DNA from 3 places in the Paenarthrobacter sp. TA1.8 genome. Region 3 is predicted to be linked to each of the others. Evidence: riboswitches for the same ligand, from Rfam matches in the RefSeq annotation. Region 3 holds a riboswitch; each other region holds the start of a gene.
What was found. A riboswitch is a leader RNA that binds a small molecule or an ion and turns the genes downstream of it on or off. The one in region 3 is predicted to bind S-adenosylmethionine.

Region 1 (10,142 bases), 450 kb from region 3:
GGTGGACGGTGCCGGTGCTGGTCCTTTCGGCCATGCGCCATGCGATCGTGGAAGAAGTGATCGTGGTGGGGTACCTCATGGACCGCTTCGGTAAATTCGGGTGGAGCATGCCGGTGGCCATTGTGGTCAGTGCCGTCCTGCGGGGAAGCTACCACCTGTACCAAGGCTTTGGGCCGTTCATAGGGAACGTGGTCATGGGCCTGCTGTTCGCTTGGATCTACACCAAGACCAAGCGGGTAATGCCCCTGGTGATTGCCCACGCACTGCTGGACATCGTGGCGTTCGTTGGATTCAGCCTGTTCGGCAAGGCAATGGGACTGGGGTAGTGGTCCGTTAAAAGTATCCGGCCGCCATCGGTGGGTGACGTCATTGGCACCCGCTGATGGCGGCCGAAGCTTAGCCCGGACATGATTGACTCCGGACATGGCTGACCGGGGCCGGGACCAGCCCGGATGGATTGGATCGGTCAGATGGTGACGGCTCCGGAGGCGGTTTCGAAAGTTACAGCGAGGATGCCTGGAGTCCCGTGCGGTGCCATCCACTGGACGGCGACATCCTCAAGCGGCTTCTCCACTGGTTCGCCCAACCATTCGGTGACGCGTTCAGCCGAGCCCGCAATGGTGAGGCTGGACATCTTGACGTCGCTCTCGTAGATCCTTGACGGGTGCAGCGAGGGGTCGCCCTCCCACTTGAGCAGGTAGGGCACTTGGGGGTCCGCGATCAGGCCGAGGATGCCAATCTGCTGCCACACCAGTTCGCGTCCGTCGGGGAACTTGCGGTTGCCCGGAACAGCCGAGCGGCCAAGGCGGTCTTCGAACGGTGCAAGGTCGTCAACGGCGACGCACCAGCCCATCCATCCACCACCGGCAGCCGAGCGGGCACGGACGGCCTGGCCAAAGGGTGCTTTGTCGGAAGCGGGGTGGTCCAGGACCTCCACCACTTCCAGGTACTTGTTATCCGCAAGGGGAATGATCATGTTCCGGGTACCGAAGCGCGGGTGCACTCCGCCCCGGACAGCGTCCACTCCCAGTGCCGCGGAAATTCGTTCGGTAGTGGCCAAAAGGCCATCTCGTTCACAGGCGTAAGAGACGTGATCCATGCGCATGGCTTCATCTTGGCACTTTGTGATCGGGGTCTCAGCTAAGTCAAGCCTAACTAAGGTGGGATGTATATAACCGGTGGTAAGGGGCGTCATGGAGGGACGCGGGAAGACCGAAAGATTCCCCAGGCGTCACAAAGCTGTCTTCGCCTCCGGACAGTTCCTAGACTGGCCCCAGCTCGCACCGCTTCACCTTGCCCGCCAAACCCATGCGTCACGAACAGGAGAACTCCATGTCCCAAGGATGGTCTTTCGAAACCCGCCAGATCCACGCCGGTCAAGAGCCCGACGCCGCCACAGGGGCGCGCTCGCTTCCGATCTACCAGACCACGTCCTTCGTGTTCCCCAGTGCCGAGAGCGCCGCCAATCGCTTTGCCCTGGCCGAGCTCGCTCCCATCTACACCCGAATCGGCAACCCGACGCAGGATGCGGTGGAGCAGCGGGTTGCGAGCCTTGAGGGTGGCCTGGGTGCCCTCTTGCTCAGCTCCGGACAGGCTGCGGAGACGTTCGCCATCCTGAATATCGCCGAGGCGGGCGACCACATCGTAGCGAGCCCCAGCCTGTATGGCGGCACATACAACCTGCTGGCGCACACGCTGAAGAAGTTCGGCATTTCGGTCACGTTCGTCGAGGACCCGGACAATCTGGACCAGTGGCGTGACGCCGTACGGCCGAACACCAAGCTGTTCTTCGGCGAGGTCGTCTCCAACCCGCGCCAGGATGTCCTGGACATCGAGGGCATCGCCCGCACCGCACATGCGGCCGGCGTTCCCCTCATTGTGGACAACACCCTGTCCACGCCTTACCTCATCCGTCCCATCGAGTGGGGAGCGGACATCGTGGTCCATTCCGCGACCAAGTACCTGGGTGGTCACGGTTCGGCAATCGCCGGTGTGATTGTGGACTCCGGCAACTTCGACTTCGGCAAGGACCCGGACCGCTTCCCTGGCTTCAATACCCCGGACCCCAGCTACAACGGTCTGGTCTACGCCCGGGACCTCGGCAAGGACGGTGCACTGGGCGCGAACCTCTCCTACATCCTCAAGGCCCGAGTCCAGTTGCTTCGCGATCTCGGCTCTGCCGTGTCCCCGTTCAACGCCTTCCTCATTGCCCAGGGCCTGGAGACCTTGAGCCTGCGCGTGGAACGCCATGTTGCCAACGCCACCAAGGTGGCCGAATGGCTTGAAAACCACGACGACGTCGAATCGGTCGCCTATGCGGGCCTGCCGTCCAGCCCGTGGTACGACCGCGGCCGGAAGTACGGACCCAAGGGCACAGGCGCCATCGTTGCCTTCAACATCAAGGGCGGCGTCGAAGCCGGCAAGCGCTTCGTGGACGGCCTGGAGCTGCACTCGCACGTTGCCAACATCGGTGATGTCCGCTCGCTGGTCATCCACCCGGCGTCGACTACACACAGCCAATTGACGGTGGAACAGCAGGTCGCCGCCGGCGTCAACCCCGGCCTCGTGCGCTTGTCCGTGGGCATCGAGCACGTTGATGACATCATCGCCGACCTCGAAGCGGGCTTCCGGGCCGCCAAGGGCGCCTAACGCCGCGGCTTTGAGTCACAGCCCGGCTGCCGCCCGCGTCGACGATTATTCGCCGGGCGGCAGTTCCGGGTGCTCGTTCGTGAACGAAGACGCCCTAAACCGTCACACTGTTGTCACATTCTTCGCCAGAACCACCCTGCATTTCCTAGACTCTTGGTATTAGGTCATGAGTGCCAGCACACAGCCCCGGCTTGCTGGCCGGCAACCCTCCTACGCGGTGGGGTGCCCCGGGTGAAGACCTGGCCTGTTCGCACGCAAGGCGACGGGCAAGCGCGAGGTTAAGGTGTCAAAGGAATGACCATTACTGCTACAGCCCTTCCCAAATCCGGAGAAGAAGACGGAACCGTCAAGTACGCCGGCATCGGGCCGTTGGAACTTGAGGCCGGCGGATTCCTCCCCGATGTCGTCCTCGCTTATGAGACCTGGGGGCAGCTGAATGCCGAGGCCTCCAATGCCGTCCTCATCCAGCATGCGCTCACGGGCAGCACTCACGTAGCCCGTGGAGCCACCGACGAGGAAGGTTGGTGGGAGCAACTCGTTGGGCCGGGTGCCACCATCGACACCAACAAGTTTTTTGTCATCTCCATCAACATCGTGGGCGGTTGTTATGGCAGCACCGGCCCATCGTCAGAAGCACCGGACGGACGTCCTTGGGGCTCACGTTTTCCGTTGGTCACGCTGCGCGACAGCACGGAGGCTGAGGCGCGCCTCGCCGATGCCTTGGGAATCGATGCCTGGCACGCTGTGCTGGGCGGTTCCATGGGCGGCGCCAGGGCCCTTGAATGGGCTGTTACGTTCCCTGACAGGGTCAAACGCTGCGCCGTAATTTCGGTGGGCGCCTACAGTACGGCCGAGCAGATTGCCTTTGCTCAAGCCCAAACCTTGGCCATCAGGCAGGACCCGAACTTCAATAACGGTGACTATTACGGCGGCACTGCACCTGAACATGGTTTGGCACTGGCCCGACGCATCGCCCACATCACTTACCGCTCAGCCTTGGAGTTGGATTTCCGCTTCGGCAGGGAAGCCCAGCACCAGGAGACACCACTCGCCGCCGCGGTGTTGGGGGAGCGTGGCCGCTACCAGGTGGAAAGCTACCTGGACCACCAGGGAACGAAGCTGGTCCGCCGTTTTGATGCCAACAGCTACATCGCCATCACCGAAGCCCTGATGTCCCACGACGTCGCCAGGGGCCGCGGCCCGCTGGAACAGGCGTTGTCGCGCGCTACGGCTGAGTTCTTCGTGGCGGCGGTGGACAGCGACAGGCTCTACTTCCCGGCACAGTCGCGGGAACTTGCCGCGGCGCTACCTGGGAATGTGCCGGTCCACCTCATTGAGGCTCCGATTGGTCACGATGGCTTCCTCACTGAGATCGGCCAGCTCTCAGCACAACTCCGCGAATCATTCTTCGCCTAGCCCTAGCCGTTCATGATTTCGCCGCGCTGCTTCATGTAATCCTCCATGGCGATCTCGCCGTTGCTGAACTTCGTGTCCAGCTCCGCCAACTTGCGGGCGCGGAATCCCTGCGGCTCCGAAGCGCCCGCTGAGGGGAACGGTGCCGGGGATGAAGGGTTCGACGGCGGCCCGGCCTGCGGTGTCGAATCCGCGGGGCGGATGACGGTCGGCTCGGAAGGGTACCCGGGGTAATTCTGACCTGGGTAACCCTGCGTCGGGTATCCCTGACCTGGATAATTCTGCTGCGGGTAATTCTGTGGTGGATACCCTGGTCCGGGCAGATTCTGCTGTGGGTAGCCGGGGTCGCGGAAGTTATTGTCCTGGATCCGACGCGCCCGGGAGCGGTTGTACATGCGGATCCCGAGTGGAATCAGCCAAGAGCAGACGATGATCCAGAAGATCAGATTGTTCACAGTGCAGGCCTCCTAGGTCTCATCCCAGCTTAGTCCTGACCAGCAAAACCACTGCGGCTGCTTCAGACCAGCTCGGTCTGCATGCCCAGGAACCGGCCGTAGCGATCCACCTCCGACTGCAAGGCCTCCTGCTCTTTTGCGGTGGTGGGCCGGTTCATTCGGACGTCCACTTCGCAGGTTCTGCCGGAGAAGCCATGGCGCCACCATCCGGCCAACCTGCCGTCCAGCAGGACCACGTGCATGGGTCCGTTGTCCTCGGGGAAGATGGGCGCCGTGCCACCAAGGAAGTGCCGGGACTGTGAGTAGCCCATCACGTATTCGTCGTAACACTGGATGAGGTCGACGCGGGGAAGCCCGGGATCCTCGGCGGGCAAAGGCTTGTCACCACCCGCGAGAGCGTCCGCTTCCTCGGAAGCCAGATAAAAGTCGAAACCATCACACTGCGCCGCCTCCAGACTCCCGGGGGACATGTCACCCGCCACCTCGATTCCCCGCTTTACGTCTTTCATGGTCAACCCGGACCACGCCGCACAGTCCTTGACCGTGGCGGGCCCCCGGCTGGTGAAGTATCGGAGTGCCAACCGTCCAAGAGCCTGTTCGCGGCCTTCGGCGGTCAGAGGCTTAAGAGCCGAACCGGGTACCCGTTCGTCGAACAGGGCATACGTTTGTTTCAGGGCGCCGCCTGCAGAACGGACGGGTGAGCCGCTGACCAGGACACCGCTGATTTCCGCGTGCATGAGGTGGTAGATGAAGCCCAGGCCCTTGCTGGGAAATCCGGACTGTCCCAGGACTTCGGCCAGTTCCTCGCGCGTCTTGTGCGCTCCATCGGCCACAGCGGCGGCGAGGATTCGGCCGCTCTTGGCAGCAGAGTCCTCATCGATTCCTGTTTGCCGGTACATGCCTTTGTTGCCTTGGTGGAGGCGATCTGCGGACAACGCCATCAACCAGCCAAGATCGTCCCGATGCACAAAATGCCACGTGGGCCGGAGAATATGGGTCCGCAGGATGGTTCCGTCGGCTACCGCCTGCTCAACGCTTAAGGCAGTGACCATCGATGAAGTGCTGGTGGAGCTTCTCTGTGCGAGAGTCCACCTCGCATAGGGGAACTCCTGCGATTGGACGGCCAGGAGGTTGCGGACCACGTCCCCGGGACTTCCGGCGTAGGGAGCCCGCAGCTGCTGCCGCCGCAACCGAATCCTCCGAATAGCCTCCCCATGCAGGGAGCTGGCACCCGACGTCACGTCAGCGGCGCGGCAGCAAGGTGCCGGTGGAACCGAAGACGGGTCCCGGCGTCGGACGCTTTGGCGTGATTCCGTCGCCGGAGGACTGATGCCGAAGGCGCCGGATCACCCATGGGACAAAGAATTCACGTGCCCAGACAAGGTCGGAAGACCGGGCCTGACGCCACGTGCGCGGCGGAAGGGGCTTGGGCATCAGGGGCTCAAGCGTGTGCTCGACGTTCAACGCCTCCAAAACCATCATGGCGATGGTGTGGTGGCCCAGCGGCGAGAAGTGAAGGCGGTCAACGTTCCACATCTGGGGATCCGCCAACTGCCGCAAGGACCACATGTCCGCGATGATGGCATCGTGCCGCGCAGCTACCGTCCTGAGGTTCTCGTTGTAAATGGCCACCTTGCCGCGGATCCGCCCGAGTACTGATGCTGCCGTGTCCGGGCCATTAAAAAGCACCACGGTGGCACCTCCCGAGCTCAGCTCCGCGACTGCGGCGTCGAGTTTCTCCGCCAACAGGTCGGGATCGCCGCCGGGACGGATGAGGTCGTTGCCGCCGGCTGAAATGGACACGAGGTCAGGCTGCAGTTCCAAGCAGGGGCCAACTTGTTCATTAACAATCTGCTGCAGCAACCTGCCACGGATAGCAAGGTTGGCGTAGGCGAAATCTTCCTGGCTGCGGCCCAGTTCCTCGGCAACCCGATCCGCCCAACCACGATAACCGCCGGGGTTCTGCGGCTCGGGGTCGCCGATGCCCTCCGTGAAGGAGTCACCCAGGGCTACATAACGGGTCCAAGGGTGTTTTTGAACGGGCTCGCCCGGCTTCAGTAAAGGATTGTTCTCACTCACGCTCATATCCTGCACCGTGACGTCGACCCTACGCCACCGTAGGTTGTTACTGGTGGGTAACTGTAAGAATGGATCCATGACTGAAGCACCCACATTTCCCGCTCCCGTTGTCCTGTGGTCCCACGACGAATCCGAGCGTGCAGGCAAGCCGCTCCTGGTCCTGCTGCACGGCTACGGCTCCAACGAGGACGACCTGTTCAGCCTGGCCGGATTGCTGCCCGAGGGTTTTGTGGTGGCCGCCCTTCGAGCACCGATGCCCATGGGGCCGGGCTTCACGTGGTTTCCCCTTACGGCTTCCATCGACTATTCGTTGGAAGCTGTAAAGCAGGCAGCTGAGTACGCCCTCGAGTGGCTGGACACAGTCAAAGCCAACCACTCGTCCGTGACGTTGCTGGGCTTCTCCATGGGCATGGCGATGGCCACCACCATGCTCCGCTACCGTCCCGCGGACTTCGCTGCCGTCGTCGGGCTTTCAGGCTTTGTGATCGACGCCGGCGCTGACGCCGCATTCCGGGACGACGAACTGGACGGAACGCTACCGATGTTCTGGGGCCGCGACCAGCAGGATCCCGTCATCACCCAGGACAAAATCGAATACACCATGGGCTGGGTGCGCAAGCACGTCGACCTCACCAAAGTGCTCTACACGGGGATGTGGCACGGCATCAACCAGCAGGAGATCGGACACGTGGGCGAATTCCTCACCCACAAGGTGCTCACTGACTGAGGTTTCCGTTGTGTCAGGCGGCGGTGATCCGGACCGTCTGGCCATTGACGGTCACGGTATCGCCGACGTGGAGTTGGCGTCCGCGGCGGTCATCGATTTCGTTGTTGACTTTGACCAAGCCGTTCTTGATGAGCTCCGTGGCTTCAACGCCGTCCTCCACCAAGTTGGCGAGCTTCAACAGCTGGCCGAGTCGGATCATGTCGTCGCGGATGGGGATCTCTTCAATTTCGGGGTTGCTCATACAGCAATGATGCCTGAAGTAGTGTGGTGACGGTGCCGCAGCCTTCTCCCCGTCCCGCCCTTCCGCTGGTCATTGGCCTTCCCATTGCAGTAGCGACGGGCCTGGTGATCCCGCTTCAAGGGAGGATCAACGGGGCCCTCGGCGCCAAACTGGACGACGGCATCGCCGCGGCTGTGGTGAGCTTCACCACAGGACTCCTGCTCATTTGTGCCATCTCACTTGCCACCCCCAAGGGCAGGGCAGGGCTCCAGCGCATCATTCCTGCCGTCCGGAACCGCAGCTTCCCCCGGTTCTACGTGATGGCCGGTGCCATCGGCGCGTTGTTCGTCTTTGCCCAGTCGTTCACTGTTGCCCTGCTGGGTGTCGCGTTGTTCACAGTCGCAGCGGTGACCGGCCAGACGTTGAGCGGACTGCTCGTGGACCGAATGGGCATCGGCCCGGGAGGAAAACGCGCCATCACGGGAGTCCGGGTCCTGGGCAGTGTCCTGACGGTGGCCGCCGTCGCCTGGGCAGTTTCCCCGCGCTTCAGCGGCGACACCGACATCGCCTCGCTCGTCTTGCCCGTCCTCCTGCCGCTGGCCGCCGGTTTTTTCATGAGCTTCCAGCAGGCAATGAATGGAACTGCCACTGTTCATTACGGGACGCCCATCGCAGCCACGCTGGTCAACTTCATTGCAGGATCACTCATTCTGTGGATCGCGTGGATTATCAAGCTGGCTGTGGCCGGGCCGGGAAATCCGCTTCCCAGCGAGTGGTGGTACTACCTTGGCGGGCCCATGGGCTGCCTCTTCATCGGCCTGGCGGCGCTGCTGGTCCGGAGTCTTGGGGTCCTGATCACCGGTTTGGGCATGATCGCCGGGCAGTTGGTGGGGTCGCTGGTGCTCGACGTCGTGATCCCCAGTCCCGGCGCAGTGGTCGCCTTGCCCACGGTGCTGGGTACGGTCCTGACGCTCGCCGCGATCATCGTGGCCACACTGCCCTGGCCCAAGGGAGCTTTCGCACGAAGAGTCCCTCCCAAAGGCCGGTAGGGTAGGAATCAACAAACTTTCCCCCATAACCCCGCCGGACAACCTCGTCCGGATTCCGGGGCAAACCACCGCGGACCGCACCCAGCGGCCCTGTAGAACAAATGGAGTTACCCATGGCAGCAAAATCCGTCCTTGACCAGGTCATTTCCCTCTCCAAGCGGAGGGGCTTTGTCTTCCAGGCCGGTGAAATCTATGGTGGCTCCCGTTCGGCCTGGGATTACGGTCCCCTCGGCGCTGAACTGAAGGAAAACATCAAGCGCCAGTGGTGGGAGAGCATGGTCCGCGGCCGTGAGGACGTTGTAGGCCTGGATTCCTCCGTCATCCTTCCCCGCCAGGTATGGGAAGCCTCCGGCCACGTGGATGTCTTCTCCGACCCCCTGGTTGAATGCCTGTCCTGCCACAAGCGCTACCGTGCCGACCACCTCGAAGAAGAGTACGAAGAAAAGAAGGGCCGCCCGGCAGAAAACGGCCTGGCGGACATCGCCTGCGCAAACTGCGGCACCCGCGGCCAGTGGACCGAGCCCCAGGAATTCTCCGGCCTGCTCAAGACTTTCCTCGGCCCGGTGGCCAGCGACGAAGGCATGCACTACCTGCGTCCGGAAACTGCCCAGGGCATCTTTGTGAACTTCAACAACGTGCTCACCACCTCGCGGAAGAAGCCGCCGTTCGGCATTGGCCAGATCGGCAAGTCCTTCCGCAACGAAATCACGCCGGGCAACTTCATCTTCCGTACCCGCGAATTCGAGCAGATGGAGATGGAGTTCTTCGTCGAGCCCGGAACCGATGAAGAGTGGCACCAGTACTGGATGAAGGAGCGCATGTCCTGGTATACGGACCTGGGCATCCGTGAAGACAACCTCCGTTTCTTCGAGCACCCGCTGGAGAAGCTCAGCCACTACTCCAAGGGCACCACGGACATCGAATACCGCTTCGGTTTCCAGGGCTCCGAGTGGGGCGAGCTCGAGGGCATCGCCAACCGCACGGACTTCGACCTTTCCACGCATGCCAAGGCTTCCGGCACGGACCTGAGCTACTTCAACCAGGCCACCAACGAGCGCTACACCCCGTTCGTGATCGAGCCCGCCGCCGGCCTGACCCGCTCCTTCATGGCCTTCCTGATCGACGCCTACACCGAAGACGAGGCACCCAACGCCAAGGGCGGCGTCGATGTCCGTACAGTGCTGAAGCTGGACCCGCGCCTGGCCCCGGTCAAGGCCGCCGTCCTGCCGCTGAGCCGCAACGAGGACCTGTCCCCGAAGGCCAAGGCTTTGGGCGCCCAGCTGCGCAAGAACTGGAACATCGACTTCGACGACGCAGGCGCCATCGGCCGCCGTTACCGTCGCCAGGACGAGATCGGTACCCCGTTCTGCATCACAGTGGACTTCGACACCCTTGAGGACCAGGCCGTGACCATTCGTGAGCGCGACACCATGAGCCAGGAACGCGTGTCCCTGGACAAGGTTGAGGGCTACCTGGCTGCACGCCTGATCGGCGCCTAGTCGTGGCTTTGGAGTACCGCGAATGGAAGGAGGGCGACGACCTCGCCCTCT
Region 2 (10,142 bases), 1.7 Mb from region 3:
CGAATACCTGCTGCCCTACGCCGGTGGCTGCGATTTGGGTACGCGCACTGTGGAACCGCACATGCAGGCGCTTCGCCAGTTCGGCCTCGAGGTGGAAGCGAAGTCCGGTTTCTACTCCGTGACCGCACCTCCCGGTGACGAACTCCACCGTTCCTTCGTTCTGACCGAACGCGGCGACACCGTGACGGAGAATGCCATCATGGCGGCCGCCCACCGTGAGGGCACCACCATCATTCGGAACGCCAGCCCCAACTACATGGTGCAGGACCTCTGCTTCTATTTGCAGGGCCTGGGCGTGGACATCGACGGCGTCGGAACCACCACACTGAAGATCACCGGACGCTCAGCCATTGATGTAGACATTGAGTACTTCCCGTCTGAAGACCCCATCGAGGCAATGAGCCTCATCACCGCAGGCATCGTGACCAACTCCGAGGTCACCATCCGAAGGGTTCCCATCGAGTTCATGGAAATCGAGCTGGCCACCCTGGAGCAGATGGGCCAGAACCTCGAAATCTCCGGCGAGTACATGGCTCGCAACGGGCGTACCCGGCTGGTGGACGTGACTACCAAGCCCTCGGAGCTCCGCGCGCCGCAGGACAAGATCCACCCGATGCCGTTCCCGGGCCTGAACATCGACAACCTGCCGTTCTTTGCGGTGATTGCAGGCAATGCCGAGGGCCAGACCATGATCCACGACTGGGTCTACGAGAACCGTGCAATCTACTTGACGGAGCTCAACAAGCTGGGCGCCCAAGTGCAGCTTTTGGATCCGCACCGGATCTACGTCAATGGGCCTACCAAGTGGCGTGCCGCTGAAATCGGCTGCCCGCCGGCCCTGCGACCTGCGGCCTGCCTCCTTCTGGCAATGTTGGCGGCCCGGGGAACCTCCGAGCTTCGCAACATTTACGTGATCGAGCGCGGCTATGAGGACCTCGCCGAGCGCCTGAACACGATCGGTGCGAAGATCGAGTACTTCCAGGACTAGGGCCTGCTGGCCGGCCGCGCACCCTTTCTTCCTTTTCGGCGCGCCCGTTCCCGCCATATGCTCCAAGTAACTCTGGTGCGAATGGCGGGAACGGGTGCGAAAAGTCCCGGAAGCACAAGTCCTGTCCTCACCAGCCCTCCTGACGCAGAATGGAGCATGCGCACTTTCGGGGTTGAGGAAGAGCTGCTCATCGTCGATCCTGTGACGGGCGAGCCCCTGGCCCTCGCGGACGCGCTCCTTGCGGGCCACGCTGAACCCCGCACTGCCACGGGCCTCAGCCACGAGCTCAAACTGGAGCAGATCGAGACACAGACCCGCCCATGCCATAGTTACGGCGAGCTCCTGCAACAGATCCGCCGTGGCCGGGCCATGGCCAACGAAGCCGCACGGCAGCATGGAGCGCGGGTTGCCGCAATCGCCACGTCTCCCTTGGCCTCGAATACTCACACCACTCCGGACCCCCGGTATGCCGCGATGCTGGATCGCTTCGGCATCATTGCCACGGAGCAGCTGACGTGCGGATTCCACGTGCACACATCAGTGGAGTCGCCCGAGGAAGGCGTGGTGGTTTTGGACCACATCCGGGACAAACTCGCCGTCCTGACAGCCCTAACCGCCAACTCGCCTTACTGGCGGGGGCTTCCCACTGGTTTCGACAGCTACCGCACCCAGGCTTGGAACCGCTGGCCGACGTCCGGCCCTTCCTCCGTCTTTGGCTCCCTTACTGCTTATCGACGCATCGTGAAGCGCCTCCTGGAAACGGGCGTGATCATGGATGAAGGCATGATCTACTTTGACGCCCGCATCTCCAGGAACCACCCCACTGTTGAGGTCCGCGTGGCCGACGTCTGCCTCCGCGCTGAGGACGCGGCCCTCATGGCGGTGCTGGTGCGGGCTTTGGTGGAGACGGCCTCCTTGGAAATGCTCGACGGCGTGGAACCCACCGCGGTGCCCACGGCACTCCTGCGGATGGCGAGTTGGCAGGCCAGCAATTCGGGTCTACGCGGAGATCTCCTGGACTTCGGTGACTTCCTACCTCAGCCAGCGGCGGACGTCGTGTGGGCATTGGTTGATTACCTGAGCCCGGTCCTGGACGACCAAAACGAGTTGGAACTCGTCAAAGCCGGGATTTCGGACTTACTGGCGCGGGGCAATGGTGCCCACGAACAACTGGAAGCCGCAGAACGCTACAACAAAAGGCAGCGCGACGGGCAAACCCAGACGGGAAGTCCGCCCACCAACGAAGCCCTGGCCGCCGTCGTCGCACATGCTGCGAAGGTGACGGTGCGCGGCACTGCCGCCGATGCCCATAAGGAACCCTCGCCCATGCTGACCCGGGTCAGGCGGCCCTAGGCTTGTCGGCTGCCGGCTCTTCCCAGGCCATCAGGTAGGCTCCGACGGTCCCCTCCACGAGGTAGAAAAAGAGCGGTGGGATGTCCTTCTTGGCCAGAAGGACGGCTCCGTAGATGGGTGCGGCGGCCGCAGCCGTGACCCCGATCCACCGTTTGGCAGGTAAAGAAAGAAGGCTCCCGCCGAGCGCAGCCAACGCCACAACATGCAGCCCGGAATACAACAGGAACGGAGCGCTGGAACCGCGGCGGTAGGCGAACCCTTCAATGTCGGAAGCCCGCCGGGCAACGCTGGAGACGAAGAACGGTGCACCGGCCAGCAGCGCGGCCGCAGCGGCGTAGGCCCACTTCTTCGCCCTCGTGCGCGGAGCTCCCATAGCTGGAATGGCACGGGCGAACGCCGCGAATCCTATGGGCACTGCGACGGTCCCGGCCGCAGTAATGTGCTGACCTGTGATCCAGCCGCGCTGGCCGGCTTGCAGCATGCGGAGGCGTTCGGCGTCATCGGGGGTGATGTAGACACGTGAGACCGGCGAAATCCCGACGAACCACACCGCCGTGCCGGCAACGATCACGGATCCGGCACGGCGATAGGGATGGTTCCCGCTCATGGCAGCAAGGTTAGACCTGTTTGAGTGCCTTCTCCAGATCCAGGATGAGGTCGTCCACGTCTTCAAGCCCGACAGACAGGCGAACCACACCATCGGAGAGCCCGATGGCCGCACGGCCCTCAGGCCCCATGGCCCGGTGGGTGGTGGTTGCCGGGTGCGTGATGAGGGACTTGGAATCGCCAAGGTTGTTGGAGATATCGATGACACGGAGGCCATCGAGCAAGGCAAACGCAGCGTCTTTGGCTGTACGCCCGGCCGAAGGAAGCAGCTCGAACGTCAGCACAGTACCGCCGGCCTTCATCTGCTTCGCAGCGAGCTCGTACTGAGGGTGGGACTTCAACAGCGGGTACTTGACCCAGCTGATGGCGGGTTGCTGCTCGAGCCACTCTGCGATCTTCAGAGCAGAAGCCGAGCTGTGATTCACTCGCAGTCCCATAGTCTCCAAGCCCTTGGTCAGCACCCAGGCATTGAACGCCGACAATGACGGGCCGGTGTGTCGCATGAGCTGCTTGACCGGACCATCGATGAATTCCTTGGTGCCTAGGATCGCGCCGCCAAGGACTCGTCCCTGGCCATCAATGTGCTTGGTCCCGGAGTACACGATCACGTCTGCACCCAGCTCACCACAGCGTTGCAGCAGGGGAGTGGCAAAGACATTGTCGACGACGACAGTCGCCCCGGCGGCATGGGCCAGTTCGCTGACGGCAGCGATATCGACGATCTCCTGCATGGGGTTGGACGGTGACTCGAAGAACACCGCAGTGGTGGGCTCGGACAGGGCTTCGCGCCACTGCTCAAGGTCGGGTCCGTCAACAAAGACCGTCTCCACGCCCCACCGGGGAAGGATCTCGTTGAGGATCACGAAGCAGGAGCCGAACAGCGAGCGGGCAGCAACCACACGGTCACCGGCAGCCAGCAAGGCACCCAGGGCGGTGAAGACTGCAGACATGCCGGACGCCGTCGCGAAGCACGCCTCGGTTCCTTCGAGCAGCCGCAGCCGCTCCTGGAACGTGGCCACGGACGGGTTGCCGTAACGGGAGTAGACGAATCGTTCGTCCTCGCCGGTGAAGGCACGTTCGGCGGCGGCAGCGGATTCGTAGACGAAACCGGAGTTCAGGAAAACGGGTTCGGACGTTTCCTGGAAATTGGTGCGGTCAAGGCCACCGCGGACGGCCTGGGTGTCAGGGCTCCAGCCGGCGGCGTCGGGATTAAAAGTCACTTACTCGGTCCCCAGATTCGTCGGCAGGCCACGGTTCTTCCAACCATTGACGGTGCGCTCACCGTAGCGGTCCGGTTCGCCTTCGAAGCCCTCCAGGACGTTGTAGGCAGTGAAGCCGGCCTGGGTTGCGGCGATGGCCGCCGAGATGGAGCGTTGCCCGGAACGGCATAGGAAAACGAGCTCAACGCCGTCGTCCTCGGGAGCCTGTTGCTGAAGGTCTTCAATAAAGCGGGAGTTCGGAATTCCGCCGGCCAAGTTCCACTGGATGAACAGGGGGTCGTTCTCGGTAGCTTTGGTGTCAGGGATTCCAATGTGGGCCCATTCGCCCTCGGTCCGGACGTCAACCAGGATGGCACCGTCTTGAAGTTTGGCCCACGCGTCGTGCGGGGTCAGGTCACCTGCGTAGCTCATGCGTGGCCCTCGAACGCTTCTTCGTCGTCGTAGTTCTCCAACTGGTCAACGGCATTGGCCACTGCGGCATCCGCTGTGGCGATCGCGGTCGGCAGGACAACGGCTTGGGCAACGATGACGTCCGTGCCGTTGAACGTAGCTGCCGGGCTCCCGTGGAGGACGTAACCTTCGGCGAGGGCATTGTGGATGCGCTCGCAGAAGTCGCGGGTGTCCGGGCCTGTCACCAGGCGGTAGGAGAGTTTTTCTTCAGTGGGTTCAGGCATAGCTGGTGCTCCTCAGTCACGCTTGCAGTACGAATTGTCGATACGCCGAGTAGTCACCTGAGGCACCCCGCCGGAGAGAGGGTTGCCGACCAGCAAGTCAGGGCTTTGCGCTGGTACTCATTACTCAAGAAAAACGTAACATCCACGGGCATCCGGCCGCACTTGCGAGTGGTGGGGCGGCCGTCATGTTGCGTAATCGGCGGCCGTTTCACTCTTCGTCCCTGAGCGTGCGGACGGCGGCGCCGACTGTAGGAAAGAAGTGGTCCGGCGTGAAACGTGCTGCCGTTCCGAGGCGGATCAGCTTGTCCTTCACCGGTCCTTTGAGTTCGGCGAACACCAGATCCACGCCATGACGGGCCAACCATTCATCCAGCGTGACGAGGTCGTCCAGGGCCGTGGTGTCGATGCCTGTGATGGGTTCCGCCGCCAGGATGACGTGGGAGATATCATCCGAAGCTTCGTCCAGTTGTTCCCGGACAAAGCTTGCAAGAACCTGCCCGTTGCCGAAGAACAGCGGTGCATCGAAACGGAGGATCAGGAGCCCGGGGATGCGTGCGCCGTTGGGGTGTCGTTCAAGATCGTGGTACCCCGGGAGCCCTTCTTCGGCACCGAGTTCTGTTCGGTATGGATCCCAGGCCCGCCGCACGAAGTCCAAGAGCGCCAATGCTATGGCCACCACGATTCCCTGGAGCACACCTACTGTAAGGACGCCGAGGAACGCAGCCAACATCACCACCACGGATTCGCTCCGGCTCAGGCTCAACAGGCGCCGGACGCCGGCCGGGTCCGCCAGGGCTATCGCTGCGGCAATCACGACGGCGGCCAAGGTGGCGGACGGAAGGTACTCGGTCACCCCTGGAGCCAGCAGCATGAAAGCAAGCACCAGCACCGAACCCACCACGCCGGTCATCTGGGACTTGGCACCAGCGTCCACAGCCACAGGGGTCCTCGATGTACTGCCGGAGATGGGGAATCCGCCCAGCAGGCCCGTGGCAGCATTGGCTGCCCCAAGTGCTGCCATTTCCCTGTTGCCGGAAACCTTCTTGCCTTCCTTGGCTGCCAATGTTTGGGACAGGACGCCGGTGTCCGCGAAGGCCATGAGGGCGATCCCTGCCGCAGCGGGAAGCAGGGTGAGTGCGTCCGCCCAGCCAATGCCGCCGAGCGCGGGCATCGGGAGGCCCTGCGGCAGGACTCCGGTGACCTTGACGTCGTCGTTGAGGCTCCAAACGGCCGTTGCGACGCACGAGCCGACCACCGCCAGCAGCACACCCGGCACTTTCCACTTCAGCAGCCGGGGAATCCAGATCAGCGCCAGCGAACCCACGCCCAGCAGCAGCGCGGTGATGTTGACCTCGCCACCCAGCACCCCGGTGGTGACCTTCGCAAGCTTTTGCCAGATGTCGCCGTCGGCCTCTATCCCCAGGAATGCCGGCAGCTGCGAAAGGGCCACCAGCAAAGCGATCCCGTTCAGGTATCCGAGCCTGATGGGTTTGGAGAGCAGTCCAGTGATGGTCCCGAGTTTGAGGGCCGACCCGGCCAGCATGATCACCCCAATTAACACGGCCAGGAGTCCGGCGAGCGCTACCGACTTTTCGCTGCTACCCGCTGCCAGCGGCACGATTGCCGCGGCAATCATGGGGGCGAGGGAAGAATCGGGGCCGAGGACCAGGATGCGGGAAGGCCCCACAAACGCGTAAACCAGCAGCGGGACCACAGTGGCATAGAGACCGGTGACCGGTGGAAGGCCGGCCGCCTGCGCATAGGCCATACCGGCGGGTACCAGCAGGGCGAAGAGGGCAGCACCTGCCACGACGTCGTGCCGGAGCCATTCGCGTTTGTAGCCCTTGAGCGCCCAGACGCCCGAAAGCCGGTCCTTGGCGGACTTGGCGGAAGAACGGGTGGGTGAACTCATACAGCGATCATTCCCGACCCATGCTGTTTTCGAAACAATGCGACGGCCGTATGTGGAAAATCCGGACCGTCATCAGTCCCGCCCAAATGTGACGCCCCGGGAGCATAATTGACGCAGTACGACCCCCTGTAACTTCGCATGAAATCAGGTCGCGGTGAACGGACAGAGCAGTTCTACACTCAAGCCCATGCTGCACTTTGGATGGTTCGTGGGACACGGTTTTGGTGTCCAGGGCTGGGGGACTCCCGGCTACAGCCTGGGCTATGACTGGAAGAAACCCGCCCTGTACCAGGAGGCTGTCCGGGCCTTTGAACAATCCGGGTTGGACCTGTTCATCATCGAGGATTCCCTCACCGTCCCGGATACTTACGGCGGCACGGCCGAGGTCTCCCTGGCGCACGCGTCGTTCGCTCCGAAGCATGATCCGCTGGCGCTGGTCCCGTACCTTCTCTCAGCCACGGAGCATTTAGGGATCGTCCCGACGGTCAGCGCTTCCTTCTACCCGCCCTTCACTGCCGCCCGGCTCCTGGCCACGCTGCAACACTTCTCAGAAGGGCAGCTCGGCTGGAACGTAGTCACGTCCGGCAGCGACCTCGCCGCCCAGAATTATGGGCTGGACCAGCAGATCGAACACGACCTCCGGTACGGGAAAGCGGAGGAATTCGTCGACGTCGTCAGGCGGCTCTGGCGGAGTTGGGAACCTGGCGCTGTGCTTGAGGACGTTGAGGCGGGGGTGTTCGCGGATCACAGCAAAGTGCACCCTATCAACCATGAGGGCGACTTTTTCAAGGTCAGGGGTCCGCTGAACACTGCGCCTTTGCCGGAAGAACCCGTCCTGGTGCAAGCTGGTGCGTCGCCGCGGGGTAAGGCCTTCGCCGGTGGGCATGCCGACGTGGCCATTGCCTTGGCACGCGGCGTTGACGGGATGAAGTCCTACCGGGATTCCATCCGCGCGGAAGCTGCAAAAGCAGGCCGCAATCCCGACGACATCAAGGTTCTTTTCGTCCTGAAGCCCACCATTGTTGGTTCCACGGCAGAAGCAGAGGAGTTGCGGGCACAGAGGCGTGAACTCACCCAACGCGACATCGACAGCCAACTCAACTCCATCTCCTACCTTTCAGTGATCGACTTCAAACAGTTCGACCTCGACGCTCCGCTGCCCGAATTGAGCACCAACAGCAACCAAGGAACGCTGGAGCATTTCGCCAAGGCGGCCCCTCCGGGCTCCACACTGAGACAGATCCTGCAGGCCCGCAGCGGAGGAGCGGGTGATTCCATCATTGGTACGGTTGGCGAAATCGCCGACTACCTGGAGTCGACAGGGTCTGAAGTGGGTGGCGACGGTTTCCTCTTCTCCGGCTTCGTGGACCCTGTGACCGTGCACGGTGTACTGGACAAACTCACCCCTGAACTGCGGCGCCGTGGCCTGTTGAGGAAGAGCTACGGCAACGGTGGTTTCCGGCAAAATCTCTTGGACTTCTGATGGTGTCGACTGAACCGCGAACCCTCCTGATCGGTGCGGCTCCGGTGCTGGCATCGGACATGGCGCTGGCCGCCGAAGATCCCTCGTTTGACGTGGAACTCAACCAGGAAGCGCTGACTTTGATGCGTAAGTCGAGGGAACTAGTGGAGCTCACCGCGACCTCCGGGAAGCGTGTGTACGGGCTCAACACACTGCTAGGGTCAGGCCGGGATACGGCTGTGGAGGAGAAGTCGCTCCTGGCGTATCAGGTGCAGGTGGTCAGGTATCACAACAGCGGTGTGGGCACGTATCTTGACCGTGCTGCTGCCCGTGCCGTCATCCTTGCCAGGCTTATCGGTTTCAGCCGCGGTGGTTCCGGCGTGCGACCCGAAACAGCAGTCTTCTACGCCGAATTGCTCAACCGCGGAGTCTTCCCCGCCATCCCCCGGGAAGGCTCAGTGGGCTCGTCAGACCTGACCCAACTTGCCGCCGTCGCCGCCGTTGCCTTGGGCGAGGGCGAAGCGTTCGACGCGGATGGCACGCTGATCCCCGGCGCCAAAGCGCTCGCCGACGCCGGTCTCCAGCCACTTGTTCTCGCGCCGGGTGAGGCCTTGGCCCTGGTCAGTGCCAATGCGTACTCGGTGGGTGTAGGAACTCTCGCCTTGGTGCGGTTGCGGCACCTGGCCGAACTGGCCGACGTCGCACTTTCCCTCTCACTCGAGACGATCGCAAGGTACGACGGCGGCGGGAACCTCAGCCCGTTCTCGCTGGCAATCCAGGCGGCCAAGGCGGTGGACGGGCAGCGGGAGTCGGCTGCCGCTGTTCGCCGCCTTCTGAGCGGTGGGTGGCTGGAGGATGTTCGTCCCGAAGTTTCGGTGCAGGATGCGTTATCGTTCCGGGCCGCGCCCCAGACGCACGGGGCATTTCGATCCCTGGTGAAGCAGCTCGGTACTGCGTTGGAAGTAGAGCTTAACGGCCGCGGCGATAATCCCCTGGTCGATCTCGACTCCGGGCAGATGGTGTCCGGCGGGAACTTCCAACCGATGCAACTGACTCTCGCCTTCGAGGGCCTGCGGCTGGCTTTGGCCCACGTTGGGATTTCCAGTGAACGCCGCATCGCCAAGTTGTACCCACCACAACGGGCTATCCGGGCCCGCCACCTGCAGGCGGCATCCTCCGGGGAAGGTCTGGCCCAAGAAGAACTTCCCGGGCTGCTCTGGTACTCGGCCGCAGGACTGTTGGCCGAACTCAAGTTCCTCGCCGCACCGGCGACGCTCGGGGCGCCGACGCTTTCTGCCGACGTCGAGGACCATTCGACGCTTGCCCCGCTTGCCCTGCAGCAGCTCGAAAAGTCGTTGGAGGCTGCCGAAAAGCTCTTGGTTATCGAGGCGTTGACGGCGTCGTACCTGCTGCTTGAAGCGGGAGCCGCGCAGCCGCTCGGAAAGGGGACGGGCGCCGTCGTGGGAAGACTGGCCGATGTGCTTGCCGACCGGCCGTCGGCTCCTGACTTGGTGGCGCGTGCGCGTCTGGAGTTGCGGGATGCCGTAGCCAGGGAATTTTCGGAGACAGGGGAGGAACCGTGGTGAGTACAGCGATCCGCAAACATGGTGTGCACGCGGCCGTCCCGATTCCGGACGGGCTGGACGCCTCAGTCCTGGACAAAGTTGGCAACACACCGCTGGTGAAGCTGGAATCACTGGGTCACGGCCTGGGCAGCACCATCCACATCAAGCTCGAGTCCGAAAACCCTGGTGGCTCCATCAAGGACCGCACCGCGCTGAGTATGGTTCGGGCGGCGGAAAGGTCTGGCGAGCTGCAACCGGGCGCCACGATTGTGGAAAGCACGTCGGGCAACACCGGGATCGGGCTCGCCCTCATCGGACACCTGACCGGACACCCGGTGGTGGTGGTTACGGGCGACACGATC
Region 3 (10,142 bases):
TACAGCGGGCGGTTGCCGATGCGGTCACGGATCTTGGCTACGGTTTCCAGGACGCCTTGGTAGTAGACGTCAGCTGAAGTGACGATTCCGAAGCCGAAGCGGTGGTCGTCGTCGAGGTCCTTCTTGCCATACAGGGGGCCGCGGGTACCCACGTGGCTGATGGCTTCGGTGTCCAGGATGCCCTCTTCCACCGCGCGGCGGAACGGGGTGCCGTGAGTGTACTCGGCACCGAAGTACGTGTCCCAGGTGTCCAGGTGGGCGTCGAAGTGGAGCATCGCAATGGGCTCTCCTGCCCGCTCCGCCGCTGCCCTCAAGAGCGGGAGTGCAATGGTGTGGTCGCCACCGAGGGTTACCAGCTTGCTGCCGTTGGCCGTGAGGTCCAGGGCGTTCTGTTGGACAGTCTCGATTGCCTCGTTGATGTTGAACGGGTTTACGGCCATGTCGCCGGCATCGGCAACCTGGATGTTCTCGAAGGGGCTGACGTCCCAGGCAGGGTTGTACGGGCGCAGCAGTCGGCTGGCTTCGCGTACATGGTTGGCACCGAAGCGCGCCCCGGGGCGGTAGGAGACACCGGAGTCGAAGGGAACGCCCACTACTGTGACGTCAGCCTTGGAGACCTGGTCCAGTCGGGGCAGGCGGGCATAGGTGGCGGCACCGGCGTAACGCGGAATGCGGGATGAATCGATGGGTCCGAGGTTCCCGTTGGCCGTAATGCGAAGCTCTTCCAAAATATGCCTCTCCTTCGAGTTGGATCAGTTGCTGTGACTCCCATCATACACTCAAAGTTGCCTTATATGCATCACCTGTTTACAAAATTGATTCGGCTGCGTTCAGCATGAGATGCCGGTCACAGCGGGCGTTAAGATTCCATAAAAACCCGGGTCCCGGCGTCGAATACGGTCATACGCTCCTAGCGGACGCAGCATCCGGCTGCACGAAAGGACACCGTGACCACCCTGACGAGGCCTCCGGCCGACCCGGCCGATCAGCCCAACAATTCCTTCAAGCTCAAATCCTGGCTGCTGGAAGGAATGCCGGACACCTCAGGGAAACGGCAGGGACCTCACGGCCGGCCTGCGGACTCGCATAAGCCGCAAGCCTGGTGGAAGGTCATGTGCCTCACCGGACTCGACTACTTCTCCACGCTCGGCTACCAGCCGGCCATCGCCGCCCTTGCCGCCGGATTGCTCTCCCCGCTGGCCACGCTACTTCTGGTCCTGGCAACCCTGGCCGGCGCGCTCCCCGTCTACCGGCGCGTGGCCAAGGAAAGCCCGCGCGGCGAAGGGTCCATCGCCATGCTTGAACGCCTGCTTCCACGATGGGGAGGCAAGCTCTTCGTCCTTGCCCTCCTTGGCTTCGCCGCAACCGACTTCATGATCACCATCACGCTCTCCGCCGCCGACGCCACAGCCCACCTCATCGAGAACCCCTTCGCGCCGCACTTCCTCGAAGGCCAACAAGTGGTCATCACGCTGGCTTTGATCGCCGGCCTGGGTGTCGTCTTCCTGCGCGGATTCAAGGAAGCCATCAACGTGGCAGTAGTGCTGGTGGCGGCGTTCCTTGCACTCAACCTCGTGGTGATTGCCGTCTCCATGACCCACCTCTTCACGGAATCACGCGTCATAACCGACTGGTGGACCGCACTCACCACCTCCCACGGCGACCCCATCATGATGATCGCCCTGGCACTGCTGGTGTTCCCGCGCCTGGCACTGGGACTCTCCGGATTCGAAACCGGTGTTGCCGTCATGCCCCAGATCAAGGGCCACGCCACAGACACCGAAGCCAACCCGGCAGGCCGGATCAAGGGCGCCCACAAGCTCCTCACCACCGCCGCCATCATCATGAGCTCGTTCCTCATCACCTCCAGCTTCACCACCGTCATGCTGATCCCCGCCGCAGAATTCCAGGACGGTGGCAAGGCCGAGGGCCGCGCGCTGGCCTACCTCGCTCACAAGTTCCTTGGGGACGGCTTCGGAACTGTCTATGACGTCAGCACCATTGCCATCCTGTGGTTCGCCGGCGCGTCAGCCATGGCCGGGCTCTTGAACCTTGTCCCCCGCTACCTGCCCCGCTACGGCATGGCACCTGCGTGGGCACGGGCTCTCCGTCCACTGGTTCTGGTGTTCACGGTCATCGCCTTCATCGTCACCATCATTTTCCAGGCGGACGTCAACGCCCAGGGTGGCGCGTACGCCACGGGCGTGCTGGTCCTGATTACCTCGGCTTCAATAGCCGTGACCCTGTCCGCGCGGCGAAAGAAGCAGCGGGCGCAGGTCATTGGATTTGGACTGATCTCGCTCGTTTTCGTCTACACCACCGTGGTCAACTCGATCGAGCGCCCCGACGGCCTGAAGATTGCCGCCCTCTTCATCCTGGGCATCATGGTTGTCAGTTTTACCTCCCGCATGCGGCGCGCCTTCGAACTCCGGGCCACGCACATCAAGATGGACGAGAAAGCCCTCGAATTCACGGCCAACGCTTCCGAAGGCCCTGTCCGCATCATTGCCCACGAGCCCAAGCACCTCAGTGCAAGCCGTTATAGGGAGAAGCTTCAGCACGCCCAGCAGGCAAGCCACCTGCCCGTTGACTGCGACGCCGTCTTCATCGAGGTCATTGTGGACGACAGCTCGGACTTCGAGCAGGAACTCCAAGTTGTGGGCAAGCTCCGGCACGGGTTCAAAATCCTGGAAGTGCACAGCAACAACGTGCCCAACACAGTGGCCGCAGTACTCCTCCACATCCGGGACGTCACCGGATTCATGCCGCACATCTACTTCCGCTGGACCGAGGGCAACCCGATTTCCAACCTCAGCAAGTTCCTCTTCTTTGGCGAAGGAGAGATTGCGCCGGTAACCCGCGAAGTGCTGAGGGAAGCCGAGCCGGACATCACCCGCCGGCCGTGGGTGCACGTGGGCTAACCGCCCGGATCCGCGCGCCGATACTACAGATAATGCCCATGTTTGCTGCAAACATGGGCATTATCTGTCACCTCGCGAGGGGTGGGCCTAGCGGCTCGCTGCCGGCACCAGCACCCACAACACCTCCACGGTCTCGTCCGTGGGGTTAATCCAGGTGTGGGGTTCGCGGCCCGGGAAGGAGAGCGTGTCCCCCTCTTCGAGGTCGTACTCCTCATTGGTCAGGATGAGCTTGATCCGGCCCTTGACCACATGCAGGACGTCCACGTCGCAGTCCACGGCATAGAGCTCGTTTTCACCGCGGCCACGAGGCTCGATGGTTGCCTGCAGGATCTGGAGCCGCCGCTCGGAGCGGGCGGTCAACAAACGCTCCACGATGCCCTGGCCACCCAGGGAGATGCGGGGGCCGTCGTCGCGCTTGGTCAGGTGTGTCTCCGGAGCTGCGAACAGGTCCCCCACGGATACGGACAGCACTTGGCAAAGAGTGACCAGCGAGGCGACCGACGGCGATGTCAGGTCCCGCTCCACACGGCTGAGGAAGCCTTTGGTCAGGCCGGTAGCATCCGCCACTTGCTCGATGGTGAGCCGCTGCGCTTGCCGGGCTGCGCGGATTCTGGAACCGATGGCAACGGGAACATTGCTCGGTTCAACGGGTAGAGCCTTCATTCACGAACCTTTCAGGCCTGTCATGTGGCCCTGTCATTGGAGCAATAGTAGCCGGGAGACAGGACAAGAGCGCCAGAATACGCGAAAGCATGACCAAAGGATCTTGACTGTTACTCCCATCACAACATATCCTCATAGGCAACAAGTGTTGTCTGTGAGGCACACAACACATCCCCCAATCTCCAATCGTCAGCACAGAGACTTCGACGCTTCGCAGGAGTATCGTCGAAAACCCCAACCTCCGTGCATCAGCTCCAAGGACCGTTCATGGAATCTTCGGCTATAAACATCGCAATCGTGGTGGTGTACCTGCTCGCCATGCTGGCATTCGGCTGGTGGGGCAAGTCCCGCACCAAGAACAACAGCGACTTCCTGGTGGCCGGCCGCCGCCTGGGACCCTTCCTTTACACCGGCACCATGGCCGCAGTGGTCCTCGGTGGCGCATCCACCGTGGGCGGCGTCGGCCTCGGTTACAAGTTCGGTATCTCCGGCATGTGGCTGGTTGTGGCCATCGGTTCAGGCGTGCTACTGCTCAGCCTGCTCTTCGCCGGAACCATCCAAAAGCTCAAGATCTACACGGTCTCGCAGATGCTGACCCTCCGCTATGGCAGCACGGCAACCCAGACCTCGGGCATCGTCATGTTGGCCTACACGCTGATGCTGTGTGCCACGTCCACCGGTGCCTACGCCACCATCTTCGTGGTCCTCTTCGGCTGGGAGCGTTGGCTCGCGATCGCCATCGGCGGCGCGATCGTGCTGGTCTACTCCACCATTGGCGGCATGTGGTCCATCACCTTGGCCGACCAGGTCCAGTTCGTCATCAAGACCGTGGGAATCTTCTTCCTCATGCTCCCCTTCGCCCTGAACGCCGCGGGTGGCCTCGACGGCATCCGAGCCCGCGTCGATGAGAGCTTCTTCGACATCGGCGGCATCGGCCTCCAGACGATCATCACCTATTTCGTCGTGTACACCCTTGGCCTCCTCATCGGTCAGGACATCTGGCAGCGCGTGTTCACCGCCAAGAACCCCACAGTTGCCCGCTGGGGCGGCGCTACCGCCGGCGTCTACTGCATCCTTTACGGCTTCGCAGGTGCCCTGATCGGCATGGCTGCCAGCGTCGCCCTCTCCGGCATCGAAATCGCCGCCAAGGACGACGTCTACGCAGAGGTCGCTACCCGACTCCTGCCCATTGGCATCGGCGGCTTGGTTCTTGCTGCAGCTGTGGCCGCAATGATGTCCACGGCGTCAGGCGCACTGATTGCTGCTGCAACCGTTGCCCGCGCAGACGTAATGCCTTTCGTTGCCAGCTGGTTTGGCAAGAAGGTGGACACCTCCGACTCCGATAACCCTGAGCACGACGTCAAGGCCAACCGTTACTGGGTACTCGGCCTGGGGATCGTTGCAATCATCATCGCCATCTCCACCAAGGATGTGGTGGCCGCACTGACCATTGCCTACGACATCCTGGTTGGCGGCCTCCTCGTGGCCATCATTGGCGGCTTGGTGTGGAAGCGTGGAACGGGCATCGCCGCAGCATGGTCCATGGCGGCCGGTTCAGTGGTAACCCTCGGAACCATGATCATCCTTGAGATCAACGCCGAAGTTCCCCTCGATGGCATCTACGCCAACGAGCCCATCTACTTCGGTTTGATCGCCTCGGCTTTGGTGTACATAGTGGTCTCACTTGCCAGCAAGCCCACGGATCCGGCAGTCATGAAGGCCTGGACGGATCGCGTTGCCGGTACCCGCGTGGCCGAGGAAGAGCTCACCACCCCCGCTTCCTAGGCGGGCACAAAGAACTAAGCAACGTTCAGGTAACAAGTAAAGTTCGACGGCGGCGCCTCCCCTTTTCGGGGCGGCGCCGCCGTTGCGCTATGCCCGGGAAGCATGCGTTGGAAGGCCCGCTCTACACGCCAAAACCACCCCAAAGAGCGCAAAGCAGGCCCCACAACACACCAGGCCCCACAACACACCCCCACCCGTTGGAAGGCCCGCTCTACACGCCAAAACCACCCCAAAGAGCGCAAAGCAGGCCCCACAACACACCCGGCCACAACACACGCCCACCCGTTGGAAGGCCCGCTCTACACGCCAAAACCACCCCAAAGAGCGCAAACCAGGCCCCACAACACAAGCAGGCCCCACAACACACCCCCCAACGGGTGGCCGAACACCAATGCGGTAGGGTGGTCCCAGCTTCAAGAGATGTGGTGCCAAGCTCCGACTGGCCACACACCAACCCCATGTTCACGGGTGGTTCGGATGAGGAAGCGGCCCGTCCCGGACCAGAGACAACCGAGCGGGCAAGAGCACTCCCCCAAGGAGCAGTCCCTTGCCGTACCAAGGCGATACCACCCCGGTAAACACAACAGCACCCAGTACCCCGGCCGGAACGGCCACCCCCACGGTCGCGGTGATCCCCGCCGTCGACCTCTTCCTGGGCACGGTGACCATCACTGCCAAGGCTGGAACCGAGCAGTTCAGACATGCCCAACCGCAGCTCATCGCGCAGGCGTTGGCCCAGGCCGTCCGGCCGACGCACTGGTGTGAGTCGTCCACGACACTAACGGTGACTGTTGCGGCCGTCGGAAAACGGGCGGGCGTCCAACGTCACTTCACACTAGGGCACTAGGGCTCTAGGGCACAGGGACCAGGCCTAAGCTTCCTCGTCTTCCTCGCGGAACTCTTCGGTTTCATCTATGGGGACAACGCGTTCGTCGTCCTCGGGGGCGTCCACTTCCTCTACCCAGGGTTCGTCCACTTCCTGGTCTTCGGCGTAGTCGTAGGCCGGGTCGGACTCAATGGTTGTCCGTTCCGGGTAGTTGGCGTGTGATTCGGTGGTGTTCATGGTGCAACCTCCGTCTCGTGGGCCTGTTCTGGTGGGCGGTTCAGCCCGTTGACCCGAATGCAGGAATCCAGTGGCGGAAGGGCCCCGCCTCTGTCCTTCCATCTGAGCACCGGCACCGTCGAGGGTCAAGGAAATTACGGTGCACCGAACATTCCAGTTAAGGAATACCAGCCAAAAATCCGCGCGGATAAGCGGTAGTGTGGGGCGTGCAATGGGGCCGCAACTACCCCACCAAGCACAGGAGACAAAGTGCAGATGCACCAGGAATCCCACAGTTCGTCGAGCTCCGCTCCGGACCCCACCCCCGAACCAGCAACCGCCGAAAACTCCGGCACGCAACCCGCGCCGCCCTCGCACGCGGACATTCGCCGGTGGCGGCAGTACCTGGCCGATGAGCGTGCCGAGGCCGCCGTCTACCGCGAACTGGCCCAGCGACGTGACGGCGAAGAACGCCAAATCCTGCTCGCCCTGGCCGAAGCCGAAGGCAGGCACGAAGCCCACTGGCTCAAGCTCCTTGGCGAGCATGCCGGTATGCCCAAGGGAGCTTCCACCCGCAGCCAGTTCCTGGGCTTCCTGGCCCGCAACTTCGGTTCAGTGTTCGTCCTCGCTCTGGCACAGCGCGCCGAAGGCCGTTCCCCGTACGGCACCGAACCTGCCGCGACGCCTGCCATGGTGGCCGATGAACAAATACACGAAGAAGTAGTCCGGGGCTTGGCCACACGCGGACGCAACCGGCTCTCCGGAACCTTCCGCGCGGCCGTTTTCGGCGCCAACGACGGTTTGGTCAGCAACCTTTCCCTGGTCATGGGCATGGCCGCAACCGGCGTGCCCAGCCCCGTGGTGCTCATGAGTGGCGTCGCGGGTCTCCTTGCCGGGGCCCTCTCCATGGGTGCTGGCGAGTACGTTTCGGTTCGTTCCCAGCGGGAACTCCTTAACGCCACGTTGCCCACGCAGGCCACTCTGACCGCGGCACCGTCATTGGACATCGAGCACAACGAGTTGGTCCTGGTGTACTTGGCCCGTGGCATGACGCGTGAAGCGGCGGAGCACCGCGCTGCCGAGCGCATGGGCTTGTTCAGCTGCGACTGCGATCCCAGCCTTTCCTTGCAGCCGGAGAAGCCACCCACTGACGATCATGAATCCGTCGGTTCGGCGTGGGGTGCAGCGATGTCCAGCTTCTGCTTCTTCGCTTCGGGCGCCATTGTGCCCATCCTGCCGTTCATCTTCGGCATGACGGGCATCGCCGCCTTGCTGGTGGCCGGCGTTCTGGTGGGCATCGCGCTTCTGGCTACCGGCGCCGTCGTCGGCTTGTTGTCCGGAACCTCGCCGCTGAGCCGCGGGCTCCGGCAGCTTGCCATCGGCCTGGGAGCGGCGGCGGCCACGTACGGGCTGGGCCTGGCGTTCGGAGCAGCGATCGTCTAAGTTTGGACGGCTCGGTCCGGAGACCGTAATGTTGGTTCGTCCTCCGCGCTGCCCCGCGTGACCAGGGCATCAGGAATGGAGAACCGTGGACCCGGAGCGGGAAGCAACGCGCGTGCCGAAGCACCGACGCACTGGAACAGCCTTGCGTGTTCTCCGCGGCGTCCTCATGGCCGTCATTGCCGCCGTCGTCGCCGTTCTGGTCAGTGGATTCCTGCAGGGCGACCCTCGCATCACCGCGCTGTTCCCGGGCGTGAGCGTGCCGGGAACCACAGAGGACCAGCCGGGTGGAGCCGAACCGGCGCGCCCCCTCGACGCGCCGCCGCCCGGACTTGAGGAGGCGGACGCCCCACTGGCCTCGCCTTCAGCGCCCGGCACCACCAACGATTCGTACAAGTTCCTGGCCACGAACGACGACGGCACTCCGGTAGGTTACTCGCCTTGCCGTCCGCTCCATTACGTTGTCAACGATGCGTCCGCACCCATTGGCTCAGACGCCCTCCTGACCGCCGCCTTGGCAAATATTTCTGCGGCGTCCGGCATCCAGTTCATCGACGACGGCACCACTGACGAGTTGCCGGTGGACCGACGCGAGCCCTACCAGCCGTCCAAATACGGCGACCGGTGGGCTCCCCTGCTGATTTCCTGGACCACACCGGTGGAAGCCCCTGCGCTGGCAGACAACGTCATCGGCACGGGAGGCAGCACCATGTACTCCCTCAACAAGGGACCCAAAAGCTACATCACCGGGAGCCTGGAGCTGGACACCCCACAGGTAACGGAACTACTCGCGAGTCCCGGCGGGGCCGACTACGTCCTGGCAGTCATGCAACACGAACTGGGCCATGTCATGGGCCTTGACCACGTGGATGACCCGATCCAACTCATGTACCCGGAAATCGGCGCCCCCGACGGCCTCGCGGCGGGCGACCTGAATGGCCTTCATCTTCTCGCCTCGGCACCCTGCCGCAAGGACATCTGACTCTTTCACGCTTCAAGCATTCCCGGCATGGACTCCCGGTGGAGTGGGACTTATGCTGACGAATACGGCCGACGGCGGCGCCCCACTTCCCGTCGCAGCCGCCACGTCAGGGGGTTCCATGGAACCTTATGGGTCGCCCAAGTGGCCGGACCCCGATCCCCCTCGTCCGAATTACCTTCCGCGTGCCCCACGCTCACCGGAGCCTCCACCGGTCAGGCCGCCGATCAAGCACAGCAGCATCGCGGCCATCCTGTTCCTCTTCAGCGTGCTCGGCTTGGTGTGCGCGGGAGCCTACTTCAGCGGCGAACTCCAGCAGATCCTTTACGGATCGTCCGCCACGCAGAGCCAGGCGCCCCGCCCCGGGCTGGCACCTTTCGGCCAGCGCCAGGAGCCGGTTCCGGGACTTGAGGAAGCCGACGCACCGCTTGGAACGCCGGCACCTCTGAACCGCCCCAGTTCCTCGTACAAGTTCCTGGCCGTCAAGGAAGACGGAACTCCGCTGGCGTACTCGCCGTGCCGGCCCATCCACTATGTGATCAACTCGGACCTCGCACCGCCCTCCTGGCAGCCGCTGGTGGAAGAAGCCGTGCGACAGGCCGGCGAAGCCACAGGATTGAAGTTCATCTACGACGGCCCCAGTTCCGAGGTTCCTTCCCCCAACAGGTCCGGGTACCAGCCCGAAAGGTACGGCGACCGCTGGGCTCCCGTCCTCATTGCGTGGAGCACGCCGGAGCAGGTGCCACGCCTGAGCGGGCAGACCGTGGGCCTTGGCGGAAGCTCCTCCATTGGCCTCAGCAACGGCTATAAGGCCTACGTCACGGGCACGGTGTCCTTGGATGCCCCACAATTCGCGGACATTGTGGACGCTCCCAGCGGAGAAGAGATCGGCGTAGCAGTCATCATGCATGAGCTGGGACACCTCCTCGGCTTGGATCACGTGGATGATCCCCGGCAGCTCATGTTCGACCAAGCCTCCTGGGTACGCGGGTACGCTGCGGGCGACCGGACTGGTTTGGCCCAGCTGGGCACGGGCCCCTGCAGCAAAGACTTCTGAGGCCCTACCCGGCAACCACTGCGAGCGCGTCCTCCACCGTGTCCACCAGGAAGATCCTGTCCTCCATGGGCTTTCCGTCCGCGAGGCTGCGCAGCATGGGCCAGGCAGGAAAGGTCTGTTCCCAGTGTTCGGGGCCCACCAGCACCATGGGCGTGATGGTCTCGGGGGCTCCGTAGTAGTTCTCGCACGCGTCCTGGAAGATCTCCTGCACCGTCCCTGCCGCGCCCGGGAGGAACACGATCCCTCCATTGCAGA

Region 1: it holds a riboswitch for S-adenosylmethionine, as region 3 does, so the genes downstream of both, metX (homoserine O-acetyltransferase MetX) here and ACNAOT_RS05590 (hypothetical protein) in region 3, are expected to answer to the same signal.
Region 2: it holds a riboswitch for S-adenosylmethionine, as region 3 does, so the genes downstream of both, ACNAOT_RS20370 (DUF1737 domain-containing protein) here and ACNAOT_RS05590 (hypothetical protein) in region 3, are expected to answer to the same signal.

What each region holds. Positions count from the first base shown of each region.
Region 1 is NZ_CP184287.1:1,605,464-1,615,605, forward strand. Features, by position in the region: gene ACNAOT_RS07505 (CPBP family intramembrane glutamic endopeptidase) at 1-326, shown strand, start outside; gene ACNAOT_RS07510 (VOC family protein) at 467-1,105, opposite strand; gene ACNAOT_RS07515 (bifunctional o-acetylhomoserine/o-acetylserine sulfhydrylase) at 1,333-2,649, shown strand; SAM riboswitch class IV at 2,812-2,928, shown strand; gene metX (homoserine O-acetyltransferase MetX) at 2,944-4,065, shown strand; gene ACNAOT_RS07525 (hypothetical protein) at 4,068-4,517, opposite strand; gene ACNAOT_RS07530 (winged helix DNA-binding domain-containing protein) at 4,580-5,707, opposite strand; gene ACNAOT_RS07535 (SGNH/GDSL hydrolase family protein) at 5,760-6,602, opposite strand; gene ACNAOT_RS07540 (alpha/beta hydrolase) at 6,673-7,323, shown strand; gene ACNAOT_RS07545 (RNA-binding S4 domain-containing protein) at 7,337-7,564, opposite strand; gene ACNAOT_RS07550 (DMT family transporter) at 7,588-8,592, shown strand; gene ACNAOT_RS07555 (glycine--tRNA ligase) at 8,706-10,091, shown strand; gene ACNAOT_RS07560 (GNAT family N-acetyltransferase) at 10,094-10,142, shown strand, end outside.
Region 2 is NZ_CP184287.1:4,367,980-4,378,121, reverse strand. Features, by position in the region: gene ACNAOT_RS20395 (UDP-N-acetylglucosamine 1-carboxyvinyltransferase) at 1-988, shown strand, start outside; gene ACNAOT_RS20390 (glutamate--cysteine ligase) at 1,145-2,341, shown strand; gene ACNAOT_RS20385 (hypothetical protein) at 2,328-2,948, opposite strand; gene ACNAOT_RS20380 (O-succinylhomoserine sulfhydrylase) at 2,959-4,167, opposite strand; gene ACNAOT_RS20375 (rhodanese-like domain-containing protein) at 4,168-4,578, opposite strand; gene ACNAOT_RS20370 (DUF1737 domain-containing protein) at 4,575-4,841, opposite strand; SAM riboswitch class IV at 4,855-4,966, opposite strand; gene ACNAOT_RS20365 (SulP family inorganic anion transporter) at 5,050-6,753, opposite strand; gene ACNAOT_RS20360 (NtaA/DmoA family FMN-dependent monooxygenase) at 6,908-8,236, shown strand; gene ACNAOT_RS20355 (aromatic amino acid ammonia-lyase) at 8,236-9,801, shown strand; gene ACNAOT_RS20350 (PLP-dependent cysteine synthase family protein) at 9,795-10,142, shown strand, end outside.
Region 3 is NZ_CP184287.1:1,151,709-1,161,850, reverse strand. Features, by position in the region: gene speB (agmatinase) at 1-728, opposite strand, end outside; gene ACNAOT_RS05605 (APC family permease) at 948-2,921, shown strand; gene ACNAOT_RS05600 (helix-turn-helix domain-containing protein) at 3,009-3,584, opposite strand; gene ACNAOT_RS05595 (sodium:solute symporter) at 3,852-5,369, shown strand; SAM riboswitch class IV at 5,781-5,900, shown strand; gene ACNAOT_RS05590 (hypothetical protein) at 5,917-6,216, shown strand; gene ACNAOT_RS05585 (hypothetical protein) at 6,241-6,432, opposite strand; gene ACNAOT_RS05580 (VIT1/CCC1 transporter family protein) at 6,688-7,854, shown strand; gene ACNAOT_RS05575 (matrixin family metalloprotease) at 7,997-8,833, shown strand; gene ACNAOT_RS05570 (matrixin family metalloprotease) at 8,886-9,887, shown strand; gene ACNAOT_RS05565 (LOG family protein) at 9,892-10,142, opposite strand, start outside.